DNA from 2 places in the Bradyrhizobium sp. USDA 4354 genome. Region 1 is predicted to be linked to the other one. Evidence: predicted binding sites of a transcription regulator. Region 1 holds the regulator's gene; the other holds the start of a gene.

Region 1 (6,914 bases):
GGGACGACACCTGTGTGTGAGGCTCGTTCCCGGACGACATCGGCGTGTGGGGCGACAAGAGCGCCAACAGACGCGCCGCGTTATTTCACCGCGTCAAAACACCAGGCCAGAATGCCTTTCTGCGCGTGCAGACGGTTTTCGGCCTCGTCGAACACGACCGATTGCGGGCCGTCGATCACTTCATCCGTGACCTCCTCGCCGCGATGGGCGGGCAGGCAGTGCATGAACAGCGCGCCGGGCTTGGCCAGCGACATCAGCTTGGCATTGACTTGGTAGGGCTTGAGCACGTTGTGGCGGTGCTCACCCTCCTTGTCGCCCATCGACACCCAGGTATCGGTGACGACGCAATCGGCGCCGCGCACGGCGGCTTCCGGATCGGTGCCGAGCACGATAGGCGCGCCTGACGTCTTGATCCAGTCGCGCATGGCCTTTTTCGGCGCGAGCTCTGGAGGCGTTGCGACGTTGAGCTGGAACTTGAAGCGCTCGGCGGCATGCGCCCACGACGCCAGCACGTTGTTGTCGTCGCCGGTCCAGGCCACCGTCTTGCCCTCGATCGGGCCGCGGTGCTCCTCATAGGTCATGAGGTCGGCCATCACCTGGCAGGGATGCGAGCGTCGCGTCAGGCCGTTGATGACAGGCACGGTGGCGTTGGCCGCAAGCTCCAGCAACGCATCGTGATTGAGGATGCGGATCATGATGGCGTCGACATAGCGCGACAGCACGCGCGCAGTATCGGCGATGGTCTCGCCACGGCCGAGCTGCATCTCGGCGCCGGTGAGCATGATCGCCTCGCCGCCGAGTTGGCGCATGCCGACGTCGAACGACACGCGGGTGCGGGTCGAGGGACGCTCGAAGATCATCGCTAGCGTCTTGCCTTCGAGCGGCCTGACCGGCTGATGCGCCTTCTGCTTTGCCTTCATGGCGGAAGAGGCGGCGAGCATGCTCTTGAGCTCCGACAGCGGCAGCTCGTTGATGTCCAAAAAGTGCTTTGGAGCTTTGTTGGGCGTCTTGCTCATCAGCTTGCCGCCCGCTTGGTGTGGCTGGACGAGATCGCAGTGCAGGCGCGTTCGAGCCGCCCGACGCTGTCCTCGATCTCCGCTTCGGTGACGATCAACGGCGGCAGGAAGCGCACGACATTGTCACCGGCCCCGACGGTGAGCAGTTTTTCGGCGCGCAGCGCCGCGACGAGATCGCCCGAGGCCACCACGGCTTTGATACCGATCAGGAGGCCCTCGCCGCGCACCTCGCTGACGATATCGGGATGACGGTCGATCACGGAGGCAAGCTTCTGCTTGAGCAGCAGCGACATCTTCTGCACGTGGTCGAAGAAGCCGGGCTTGAGCATGACGTCGAGCACGGCGTTCGCAGCCGAGATCGCGAGCGGATTGCCGCCGAAGGTCGAGCCGTGCGAGCCGGGCCCCATGCCAGCGGCCGCGTCCGCAGTCGCGAGCACCGCGCCGATCGGGAAGCCGCCGCCGAGCGCCTTGGCGAGCGACATCACGTCAGGTGTGACGCCGGTGCGCCTATAAGCGAAGAGATCGCCGGTGCGGCCCATGCCGGTCTGCACCTCATCGAACGCGAGCAATAGGCCGTGCTCGTTGCAGAGCTCGCGCAGCGCCTTCAGGAAGCCGGGAAGCGCAGAACGAACGCCACCCTCGCCCTGGATCGGCTCGATCAGGATGCCGGCGGTGTGCGGGCCGATCGCCTTCTTCACGGCTTCCAGATCGCCATGTGGCACCTGGTCGAACCCGTCCATCGGCGGACCGAAGCCCTCGAGATATTTTGCAGATCCGGTGGCGGCGAGCGTCGCCAGTGTCCGGCCGTGGAAGGCGCCCTCGAAGGTGATGATGCGGTAGCGCTCCGGGTGTCCCTTGGAGAAGTGATGGTGGCGCACCAGCTTGATCACGCCTTCCAGCGCCTCTGCGCCGGAATTGCAGAAGAACACGAAATCCGCAAAGCTCTCGTTGCAGAGACGGCTTGCGAGCTTCTCGCCGTCCGGGCTCTGGAACAGGTTCGACATGTGCCACAGCTTCGTCGCCTGCTCCTGCAACGCCTTGACCAGCGCGGGATGAACGTGGCCGAGCGCATTCACCGCCACGCCCGAGGTGAAATCGAGATAGCGATCGCCATTGGCCGCGATCAGCCAGCAGCCTTCGCCGCGCTCGAAACCGAGGTCGGCCCTGGCGAAAACGGGGAGCAAATGCGGCGCGGCGCTCTTGGTCATGACGTCACTTGAATGTTGCGGACGGTGTGACGCGTGCATTGCGCAACGCACCATCGACCGGCCCGGAAAACGAAACGTGCCGCCTTTTAAGGGCGGCACGTAAGACTATCTTATGCTTGGCAAGACGGGTGTCAATGCCGCCCGGAAAGCCTCGCGAAACGCTCAATCCGTAGTCTTGCGGTGCCGATTTTGCGGGGTTTTCACCACGGAACATGTGGAAGCGAGTCGGCGGACTCTTGCGCGGGAGTCACGCCATATTGTAGCGTTTAGCCTGTCAGATACGACATCTCGTGCAGCGGTTCTGATCCCAAGAGTCCTCATGTACCGGCGTAAACGTTCGGGCGTCTTGAGCGCGCCCGGCGAGCCTTAAGGGATTCGGGCGGCACGGGTTTTTCAAGGCTTTAGGCATTCGCTGCGAAGGCCCCAGGATGGCAGGCGCGCAGCGAGGGAAAGGGTGCAATGACGGTTTTGACCTGGTCCGATGATCGCGTCGAGCAGCTGAAAAAGCTCTGGGAGGCCGGACTTTCGGCCAGCCAGATCGCGGCGGAGCTCGGCAATGTGACCCGCAATGCCGTGATCGGCAAGGTGCACCGGCTCGGCCTGTCCGGCCGCGCCAAGAGCCCTTCATCGGCAGCGCCCCGGCCGCGCAAGGCGCGGCCCGCGCAGCACATGATGCGGGTGACCCGCCCGGTCGCGCGCGGCAACACCGCGCTGGCGCAGGCCTTCGAGGTCGAGGTGGAGGCCGAGCCTGTTACCTACGACAACGTGGTGCCGATGAGCCAGCGGCTGTCGCTGCTGGAATTGAACGAGGCGACCTGCCACTGGCCGGTCGGCGATCCATCGAGCCCGGATTTCTTCTTCTGCGGCGGCAAGGCGCTGTCCGGCCTGCCCTACTGCGCCCAGCATTCGCGCGTGGCCTATCAGCCCGCAGCGGATCGCCGTCGCGCGCCGGCGAAGCCGGGCACGCGGTGAGTTTGTTGATCTAGCTGATGGCAGTCGTCACACGATGACGGCTCAACACATCCGATGTCGTCCCGGACAAGCGCGCCAAAAGCGCGCGCAGATCCGGGACCCATAGCCACCGCGAGATGTGGTTACGGACTCGGAGTTATCTTTACCGCGCAGCATTCACGTTCTGTGGTTATGGGTCCCGGATTGCGCTTGTCCGGGACGACACTGAGTGTGTCGCTAAGGCTTCCCAAACCCCTTACGTCTGCTCGGCCTTCGCGAAGCGATCGTCCAGCGCATAGCCGGCGCCGCGGACGGTGCGGATCGGATCCTGCTCGCGGCCGAGATTGAGCAGCTTGCGGAGGCGGCCGATATGGACGTCGACGGTGCGCTCGTCGATGTAGATGTCGCGGCCCCAGACGCTGTCGAGCAGCTGCTCGCGCGAGAACACGCGGCCCGGATGCTCCAGGAAGAACTCCAGTAGACGATATTCGGTCGGGCCGAGATCGATTGGCCGGCCCGAGCGCGCCACGCGGCGCTTGTCGCGATCGAGCTCGATATCGCCATAGGCGAGCACGGTGGCGAGCCGCTCGGGGCTGGCGCGCCTGAGCAGGCCCTTCACGCGCGCAAGCAGCTCCGGCACCGAGAACGGCTTGACGATGTAATCATCGGCGCCGGTCGCAAGTCCCCGCACCCGCTCGCTCTCCTCGCCGCGCGCGGTAAGCATGATGATCGGCAGCTGCTTGGTTTCGGGGCGGGTACGAAGCCGCCGGCACAGCTCGATGCCCGACAGGCCCGGCAGCATCCAGTCGAGCACGATCAGATCGGGAATGTGCTCCTTGAGGCGGGTGTCGGCGTCGTCGCCGCGCATCACCGTCTCGACGTCATAGCCGTCGCCTTCGAGGTTGTAGCGGAGAAGCTCGGTGAGAGCCTCCTCGTCCTCAACCACCATAATGCGTGCGCCCATGTTGTCGTCGCTCCTTAGGTATTCGGCACCGTCGTGGCGAAGGTCGTCATGTCGCCCTTCGGCCGCTTGTCGGTGATCGCCTGGCCCTCGATCATGTAGAACACGGTCTCGGCGATGTTGGTGGCGTGGTCGCCGATCCGCTCGATGTTCTTGGCACAGAACATCAGGTGGATGCAGAACGAGATGTTGCGCGGATCCTCCATCATATAGGTGAGGAGCTCGCGGAACAGCGAGGTGCAGATAGCATCGACTTCCTCGTCGCCCTTCCACACCGTCATCGCCGCCGGCAGATCGTGCGCTGCATAGGCGTCCAGCACCGACTTGACCTGCTGCTGCACGAGGTCGGTCATGTGTTCCAGGCCGCGGAACAGCTTGAGCGGATGAAAGTCCGTCTCCAGCGCCGCGACGCGCTTGCCCATGTTCTTGGCGAGGTCGCCGATGCGCTCGAGATCGGTCGCAACGCGCATGGCGCCGACGATCTCGCGCAGGTCGACTGCCATCGGCTGGCGGCGGGCGATGGTGAGCACGGCGCGCTCCTCGATGCGCTTCTGCAGCGCGTCGAGCTCGGCGTCGGTGGCGACGACGCGCTGGCCGAGCGCGACGTCGCGGCGGATCAGCGCGTCGACGGAATCGACGATCATGCGCTCGGCTATGCCGCCCATCTCGGCGACCAGGCGGGTGAGCTCCTGGAGGTCGGTGTCGAAGGCCTTTGCGGTATGTTCAGAACCCATGTTCCGTCTCCTCAGCCGAACCGGCCGGTGATGTAATCCTGCGTGCGCCGGTCGCTCGGCGACGTGAAGATCTTGCTGGTGTCATCGAACTCGATTAGCTCGCCGAGATACATGAAGGCGGTCTTGTCGGAGACGCGCGCCGCCTGCTGCATGTTGTGCGTGACGATCGCGATCGTGTAGTTCTCGGACAGCTCCTGGATCAGCTCCTCGACCTTGGCAGTCGAGATCGGATCGAGCGCCGAGCAGGGCTCGTCGAACAGGATCACCTCGGGCCGCACCGCGACGGTCCGCGCGATGCAGAGGCGTTGCTGCTGGCCGCCGGAAAGCGACAGGCCGGAGGCATTGAGCTTGTCCTTGACCTCGTTCCACAGCGCGCCGCCGCGTAGCGCCTTCTCGACGCGGTCGTCCATCTCCGACTTCGAGATCTTCTCATACAGACGAATGCCGAAGGCGATGTTCTCATAGATCGTCATCGGGAACGGCGTCGGCTTCTGGAACACCATGCCGACCCGCGCCCGCAGCAGGTTGAGGTCCAGCTTGGCGTCGAGAATGTTGGTGTGGTCGAGCAGCAGCTGGCCGGTGGCGCGCTGGCCAGGATAGAGATCGTACATCCTGTTGAAAATGCGCAGCAGGGTCGACTTGCCGCAACCGGACGGGCCGATGAAGGCCGTGACGCGATTGGTACCGAGCGCCAGATTGATGTTCTTCAGCGCGTGGTGCTCACCGTAGTAAAAATTCAGGTTGCGCGCGGTGACCTTAGCGGGCGCCTCGGGCAGCGGCTGCGAGCCGGGATGAACGGTCGGCGCGCTGACGGAAATAGACATTTCACTCATTTTGCAGTCCTCTCGGCGCCAATGATGCGCGCGCCAATGTTCAGGGCAAGCACGGTCAGGGTGATCAGCAGCGCGCCGCTCCAGGCGAGCTGCTTCCAGTAGGCGTAGGGGCTCTGCACGAAATTGTTGATGGTCACGGGCAAGTTGGCCATCGTCTTGTCCAGACCCAGGCTGAAGAACTGGTTCGAGAGCGCGGTGAACAGCAGCGGCGCAGTCTCCCCGGCGACGCGGGCAGTTGCGAGCAGCACGCCGGTGATGAGGCCGGAGCGCGCGGCGCGATAGGCGATCCGCTTGATCACCAGCGAGCGCGGCAGGCCGAGCGCACTGGCGGCTTCGCGCAGCGGATTCGGCACCAGCAGCAGCATGTCTTCCGTGGTGCGCACCACGACCGGGATCACGATGACGGCGAGCGCCAGCGCGCCTGCGATCGCCGAGAAGCCTCGCATCGGCACCACCACCGCGCCGTAGATGAACAGGCCGATGATGATCGAGGGCGCCGACAAGAGAATGTCGTTGATGAAACGGATCACCGAGGTCAGCCTGTCGTTGCGGCCGTACTCGGCGAGATAGGTGCCGGCGAACAGGCCGAGCGGCGCGCCGATGCCGACGCCGAGCACGGTCATGATCAGCGAGCCGACGATGGCGTTGCGCAGGCCGCCCTCGGTCGATCCGGGCGGCGGCGTGTCAGCAGTGAAGACCTGGAGGTTGAGCCCGGCCAGGCCGTTGTAGAGCAGCGTGATTAGGATCAGCGCTAGCCAGGTGACGCCGAAGGCGGCAGCGGCGATGCAGAGCCCGCGGATGATGATGTCTCCGCGGCGGCGGCGTGCGTAAATCGGGTTCATGTCACTTCCCCGCCTTCTGTTCCAGGCGCATCAGCATCAGCCGCGCAGCTGCGAGCACGAAGAACGTCAACACGAACAGCAGCAAACCGAGCAGGATCAGACCGGACTGGTGCAGGCCGTCGCTCTCGGCGAACTCCGATGCGATCGCCGCCGAGATCGTGGTGCCTGGGGCGAAGATCGACGAGGAGATGCGGAACGAGTTGCCGATGATGAAGGTCACCGCCATGGTCTCGCCGAGGGCGCGGCCCAGCGCCAGCATGACGCCGCCGATGATGCCGACGCGTGTGTAGGGGATCACCACGCTGCGAACGACTTCCCAGGTGGTGCAGCCGACGCCGTAGGCGGCTTCCTTCAAGACCGGCGGCACCG
Region 2 (6,914 bases), 170 kb from region 1:
CGCCTGCACGGAGACGTCGAGGCCGCCGGTCGGCTCGTCCATGAACACCAGCCGCGGCTCGGTAACGAGGTTGCGGGCGATCTGGAGCCGCTGGCGCATGCCGCCGGAATAGGTGCGCGGCGCATCGTCAATGCGCGCGACATCGATCTCGACGCGGGTGAGCCAGTCCGACGCGGTCTCACGGATGCGGCCGTAGTGATTCCAGCCCACGGCCATCAGCCGCTCGCCGACATTGGCGCCGGCCGAGACCGCCATGCGCAAGCCCTGCGCGGGATCCTGGTGCACGAAACCCCAATCGGTGCGGAACAGGAAGCGCCGTTCGGCTTCGCCCAGCGTGGCGAGATCGCGGGTCACGCCGTCGCGCATCCGGTACGACACGTGCCCCGCGCTCGGCGCAAGCTGGCCCGACAGCAATTGCAGCAGCGTCGATTTGCCGGAACCGGATTCGCCGACGATCGCCAGCACCTCGCCGGGATAGAGCGAGAACGAGACGTCGCGGCAGGCATTAATGCGGCCGAACGACTTGCTGAGGGATTTTGCGACCAGCAGCGGCTCGTCGTTGTCAATCACATCCTGATCAGCCATTCGCGGCCTCCTGCGCCTTGTCCTTGTACGGCGCGGCACTGAGGCTGCCGTGATGGCCGGCGGCCTGGCGGCCCTCGCAATAATCGGTGTCCGAGCACACGAACATGCGGCCGCCCTTATCGTCGGTCACGATCTCGTCGAGGTACGAATTCTCCGCACCACAGAGCGCGCAGGGCGCGTTGAAGCGGTAGGGCTCGAACGGATGATCCTCGAAATCGAGCGAGACCACCTGGGTGTAGGGCGGGATCGCATAGATGCGCTTCTCGCGGCCGGCGCCGAACAATTGCAGCGCCGGGCAATTGTCCATCTTGGGATTGTCGAATTTCGGCGTCGGCGACGGGTCCATCACGTAGCGGGCATTGACCTTCACCGGATAGGCGTAGGCGGTCGCGATGTGGCCGAAGCGGGCGATGTCCTCATAGAGTTTTACATGCATCAGGCCGTATTCGGCCAGCGCATGCATGCGCCGCGTCTCGGTCTCGCGCGGCTCGAGGAAGCGCAGCGGCTCGGGGATCGGCACCTGATAGACCAGCACCTGGTTCTCGTTCAGCGCCGTCTCCGGGATGCGGTGACGGGTCTGGATCACGGTTGCCTCGTCCGTCGCCGTCGTCGTGGCGACGCCGGCGGTCTTGGCGAAGAACTTTCGGATCGAGATCGCATTGGTAGTGTCGTCGGAGCCCTGGTCGATCACCTTCAGCACGTCCTGCGGGCCGAGGATCGCGGCGGTGACCTGTACGCCGCCGGTGCCCCAGCCATAGGGCATCGGCATCTCGCGACTGGCGAACGGCACCTGATAGCCGGGGATCGCGATCGCCTTGAGGATCGCGCGGCGGATCATGCGCTTGGTCTGCTCGTCGAGATAGGCGAAGTTGTAGGCGGGCGCGTTCATTCCGCGGCCTCCTTCATTTCATCGGGCGTATTGGCATCGGCGAACTCCTGACGCAGCTTGCGCAAGAGACCAAGCTCGGACTGGAAGTCGACATAATGCGGCAGCTTCAGATGCTCGACGAAGCCGGTCGCCTGGACGTTGTCCGAATGCGACATCACGAACTCTTCGTCCTGCGCCGGGGCCAAGGCCTCCTCGCCGAGCTCACGGGCGCGCAATGCGCGGTCGACCAGCGCCATCGACATGGTCTTGCGCTCGCTCTGGCCGAAGGCGAGGCCGTAGCCGCGGGTGAAGCACGGCGCTTCCGTCGCCGATCCCTTGAACTGGTTGACCATCTGACACTCGGTGAGCGCGATGGCGCCGAGCGGCACGGCAAAGCCGGCGTCTTCCGCGAGGAATTCGACCTCGACCTCGCCGAGGCGGATCTCGCCGACAAAGGGATGGTTGCGGCCATAGCCGCGCTGGGTGGAATAGCCCATCGCGAGGAGAAAGCCTTCGTCACCGCGCGCCAGATTTTGCAGGCGCAGGTCGCGGTCGGCCGGGAAGTTCAGCGGCTCGCGGGTGAGATCGCCGACGCTGGCGCCGTCCTCGGCCTCTGGCGATGATTCGATCAGCCCGTCGCGGCCGAGAATGTCGGTGACGCGCGGCGTCGGCGCGGTGGAGGCTTCGGCCGCCGCCGGGGCCTCCGGCACAAAACCCTGGCTAAGCGAGGGATCGAGCAGGCGGTGGGTGTAGTCGAAGGTGGGGCCGAGGATCTGGCCACCGGGAATGTCCTTGAAGGTCGCGGACACTCGCCGCTGCACCCGCATGGCGCCGGTGTCGACCGGCTCGCTGGCGCCGAAGCGCGGCAGGGTGGCGCGGAAGGCGCGGACCAGGAAGATCGCCTCGATCAGATCGCCGCGCGCCTGCTTGATCGCGAGCGCCGCAAGCTCGCGGTCATAGAGCGAGCCTTCGCTCATGACACGGTCGACGGCAAGCCCAAGCTGCTCCGAGATCTGGTCGAGCGTGACTTCTGCAACGCCTTGATCGCCGCGCCGCTTATGCGCGAGCAGGCGATGGGCATTCTCGATGGCGCGTTCGCCGCCTTTGACTGCGACATACATGCTTCAGCTTCCCTTGCTCACGACGCGCGTGGTGCGGGGGATCGCGACCACGACGTCATCGGCGACCAGCACCGCATCGATGCCGCGCGGAAACAGTGCTTCGTTCATACGCAACCGCTCGAACAGGTCGAAAGGCTCGATCGACGCCTGCAGCGCAGCGACACCGTCGATGCCGGGGCCGCGCAACTCGAAGCTATGCCCCGAGACCAGGCTATCGACCTGGATGATCACCGTGGTCGAGCGGTCCGGATATTCGCTGGTGCCGAGCGCGAAGCGCTCGAGCGAGTGCAGCGCACCGCCGTTGCTGATCAACGCGAAGCTCGCGATCGAGCAATCCTGCACGACCGGCGCGCCCGTGTGAAATTTCAGCCATTTCACCACGTCCGAGCTCTCCGCCATCCGCGCATCGAGCCAGAGCGGCGTATCGTGGTCGAACAGCGTCAGTGCGATCGCGGCGGTGCCTCGCATCATCGGCCCTGGCGCTCCCGCCATCGGCACGATGCGCTGAACCGAGCCCGGCCGCGCCATTGCGTCCATGACCGAGCGAAAGGTCGATTGCGCCGACAAGACCTTGTCGGCGAAACCCGGCGGCAGCTCCGCAATCGTGGTCATGACCTCATCCCTCACCGCGCACCATGGTGTAGAAATCAACCTTCGTCGCGGCGATCTCTTCCGCCGCCCGCTTCCGCCTGACCATCAGCTGCTCGCGCAACGGCGCGATAACGTTGTGCTCGACGAGCCCGCCGAAATCGCAGGACTGCACCAGCGCATCGCACAGCGCGATCAGCCGCGCCTTCTCACTGTTGCGCCCGAGCGTGTAGCCGAACCCGACCTCCCCGCTCGCAAGCCGCACCGCGGCGCGCGACACCGTGGCTTCACCGAGATTGAACGGCGCGCCGTCGCCGCCGACCCGGCCGCGCAGCATGACGAGGCCGTTTTCGGGCGCCCGCAGATCCTGATGGGCCGGCAAGGCCGAGTCCAAGGCCAAGTTGCGGAGGCGAGCGGCGATCTCGCCCGCCTCCGCGTGCGCCAGCACCGCCATTGCGGCCTTGCGCTGGGCTTGCTGGTTGTTGTGCTGCGTCACCTGGTCCACCGAACTCTTCACAGAACTTGCCGCATCGAAGTTGTCTATGATAATAGACAACTTCATACGGACGCGCCATGACTGTTTCGTGACAATGATGTGATTTTCGGGCTAGGCTGACCGACGACATGAGCATGCAGGACACAGCCTCCTCGGGCGTGGCGCTATGGCGCCTCGTTGCCGATGGCATCGAGCGCGGCATCGCCGACGGCCGCTTTGCGGCCGGCGACAAGCTGCCGGGCGAGATGGAGATCGCCGAAACCTATCGCGTCAACCGCCACACCGTGCGGCGCGCGCTGGCAGCCCTTGCCGAGCGCGGCCTGGTGCGCGCCGAGCGCGGCAGCGGAACCTATGTCGAGGCACAGAAACTCGCCTATCCTTTGCGCTCGCGCACGCGTTTTTCCGAGATCGTCGGCGCCGATGGCCGCGAGCCGCATGGCCGGCTGATCGAGGCGAGCAATGACATCGCGACGCGCGAGCTCGCGCGGGAATTGGGATTGAAGGCCGGCGCGCCCTTGGTGCGGATCGAAGCGATCCGCCTCGCCGACCGCACGCCGATCTGTGTTTCCACCACCTGGCTGTCGGCGGAACTGTTTCCGGATGCGGGCGCCGTGTTCGCGGCGACGCGCTCGATGACGAAACTGCTCGCACATTACGGCGTGCGCGATTATCGCCGCGGCGCGACCCGAATCACCGCCGGCATCGTCGACGCCACCGACGCCGCACGGCTCGATCTGGCGCTGGGGCGGCCGATCCTGGTGGTGGACGCCACCGACCACGATCTCACGGGCAAGCCGCTGGTGACCAAGCATTCGCGGTTCGCCGCGGAGCGGGTGGAGTTTTTGGTGGAGTCGTAGGGGACCCTCTCCACAAAACCGGAGCCGTAGGGTGGGCAAAGGCGCACTTGCGCCGTGCCCACGATCTTTCCAAGATTCGCGAGAAGCGGTGGGCACGCTTCGCTTTGCCCACTCTACGGCGCCTTTGCTCAGGCGACAGCGCGCCTTCCGATGATCGCAAAGCGCAGCTTGCCGGAGATGAAATCGATCGCGGCGACCGCAACCAGGATCATCAGGATCAGGAACGACACCTTCTGCCATTCCAGCACGCGGATCTGCTCCGCGAGCTGGAGGCCGATGCCGCCGGCGCCGACAATGCCGATGATGGTGGCCGAGCGGGTGTTGGATTCGATGAAATAGAGCACCTGGCCTGCGATCACCGGCAGGACCTGCGGCAACAGGCCGAAGCGGATCTCGTGCAGCGCGCTGCCGCCGGAGGCACGGATACCTTCGACCTGCTTCTGGTCGGCGCTCTCGATCGCTTCCGAGAACAGCTTGCCGAACGCACCGAAGTCCGCCACCGCGATGGCGAGCACCCCAGCGAACGGGCCGAGCCCGACGACGTTGATCCACACCAGCGCCCAGATCAGCGTATCGACGCCGCGGATCGAATCGAGGACGCGGCGGACGGGGAAACGCAGGATGTTCGACGGCACGATGTTGCGCGCCGCGAGCAGGCTGACCGGCAGCGCGAAGACCGCGGCCAGCGTGGTGCCGAGCAGCGCGATCGACAGCGTCTCGCCCAGTGCCTTCAGGTAGACCGGCAGCGAGGAGCCGGGATCCGGCGGGATCATCATCAGGCTGATCCAGCCGAGCTGGCTGAGGCCGGCGAAGAAGCGCGACGGCGAGAAGTCGAGATCGACGAGACCGTAAATCAGGATCGCGAACGCAGCGACGATCATCGCGGGTGTCGCGAGCCGTGCCGAGGCCGGCCGGTCGAACACATCGGGATAGCGCGCACGCATCTCGCGCGTATCGACCTCCTGCGGCCTCGTCACGTCCGCGCCTCCTTGCCGAACAGGCGGCCGCGCAGCCAGCCGGTGGTGATGTCGATGACGAAGACGGTAATGATGATGGTGAGCAGGATGGCGCTGACGTCCGAATAGTAGAACTTGCGGATGGCGACGACGAGCTCCTGGCCGATGCCACCGGCGCCGACGAAGCCCATGACGGAGGCCTCGCGGACATTGATCTCGAAGCGAAGCAGCGCATAGCTGGCATAGCCGGCGGTCACCTGCGGCACGACCGCAAAACGCATGCAGGACAGCCAGCTGGCCCCGGTCGAGCGGATGCCTTCGACCGGTTTCATGTCGGCATTCTCGACGATCTCCGAGAACAACTTGCCAAGCGCGCCGGTGGAGTGGATCGCGATCGCGAGCACGCCGGCCATCGGTCCGAGCCCGAAGGCGATGACGAAGACCAGAGCGAACACGATGCCGGGGACCGTGCGGGCGAATTCGAGCAGCCGCCGCACCACGAAGCGCAGCCACGGCGCGGGCGAGGTGTTCTCGGCCGCAAAGAAGTTGAGGGCGAAGGCGAACGTCGCGCCGATCAGCGTGCCGACATAGGAGATCAGTAGCGTCTCACCCAGCATCTTCAGCCATTTGCGCCAGCCCCAGAGCCACTCGCCGAAATCGGTCCAGACCCGCTGGCCGTTCTCGAGCGTGAGGATGCGGTCGAAATAGCTGACGAAATTGCCGAAATAGGTGAACAGCGTGCGCAGATTCACTTCGGCGCCGATCGCGGCGAGAACCAGCGCTGCGGCAAAGATCGCAGCTCCCAACAGCAGGCGGAGCCGACGCCGCGAAACCGCCTGGCGATAGGCAGCGTTGAGCGCGGCGAGCTGCTGCTCGGGAAGGATCGAAACCGCTGTCGTCATCGCTCGAAACAGGTCCCGTCAAAGAAAGAGCCGGGTCCTTGGGACCCGGCTCAGGTGCATCGTCCCGAAGACTCAGGACGCCTTCTTTTTACGCAGCGCGTCGACGAACTTGATCAGCTCGATCGTGCCATCCCAATCCTTGGTGGTGGCGGGATGGAAACCCTTCTTCTGGCCGTCGGAGAGACGGTCGAACGCGGCCTTGTCCTTGGCCGGCGCGTCGAAGAAAGCCTTGGCGATGGCAGCTTTGGCGTCTTCCGGCAGGTCGGAGTTGTAGGCATAGGGGCCGTTGATGATCGGCGCCGACTTGTGGATGATGCGGAAATCGTCCTTCTTCATCGCCGAGCCGTCGGCGTTCTTGAGCATGCCCTTGGTCAGCATCTGCGCCAGCGTGGAATCATCGTCGCTGGTCCACTGGTTGGCGGCAACGTCGACCGTGCCCTGCGAAAGGGCCAGCATCGCGTTCTCGTGACTGCCGGTGAAGACGACCTTGCCGAAATAGGTATCGGCATCGTGGATGCCCATCTTGTCGAGCTCGAAGCGC

Evidence for each region. Region 1 encodes PhoB, which activates phosphate uptake and scavenging genes when phosphate is short. Its sites were predicted from a motif close to TGTCATNNANCTGTCAT; they were not measured.
Region 2: a site for PhoB is predicted at 3,736-3,752, ahead of phnF (phosphonate metabolism transcriptional regulator PhnF). Genes of this name have one in related genera too.

The regions. Positions count from the first base shown of each region.
Region 1 is NZ_JBSSDC010000001.1:1,119,370-1,126,283, forward strand. Features, by position in the region: gene argF (ornithine carbamoyltransferase) at 81-1,016, opposite strand; gene ACVIIV_RS05370 (acetylornithine transaminase) at 1,016-2,224, opposite strand; gene ACVIIV_RS05375 (GcrA family cell cycle regulator) at 2,684-3,196, shown strand; gene phoB (phosphate regulon transcriptional regulator PhoB) at 3,432-4,139, opposite strand; gene phoU (phosphate signaling complex protein PhoU) at 4,154-4,870, opposite strand; gene pstB (phosphate ABC transporter ATP-binding protein PstB) at 4,882-5,703, opposite strand; gene pstA (phosphate ABC transporter permease PstA) at 5,700-6,545, opposite strand; gene pstC (phosphate ABC transporter permease subunit PstC) at 6,547-6,914, opposite strand, start outside.
Region 2 is NZ_JBSSDC010000001.1:953,017-959,930, forward strand. Features, by position in the region: gene phnK (phosphonate C-P lyase system protein PhnK) at 1-585, opposite strand, end outside; gene ACVIIV_RS04565 (alpha-D-ribose 1-methylphosphonate 5-phosphate C-P-lyase PhnJ) at 578-1,474, opposite strand; gene ACVIIV_RS04570 (carbon-phosphorus lyase complex subunit PhnI) at 1,471-2,574, opposite strand; gene phnH (phosphonate C-P lyase system protein PhnH) at 2,578-3,186, opposite strand; gene phnG (phosphonate C-P lyase system protein PhnG) at 3,191-3,667, opposite strand; gene phnF (phosphonate metabolism transcriptional regulator PhnF) at 3,787-4,515, shown strand; gene phnE (phosphonate ABC transporter, permease protein PhnE) at 4,644-5,492, opposite strand; gene phnE (phosphonate ABC transporter, permease protein PhnE) at 5,489-6,373, opposite strand; gene phnD (phosphonate ABC transporter substrate-binding protein) at 6,446-6,914, opposite strand, start outside.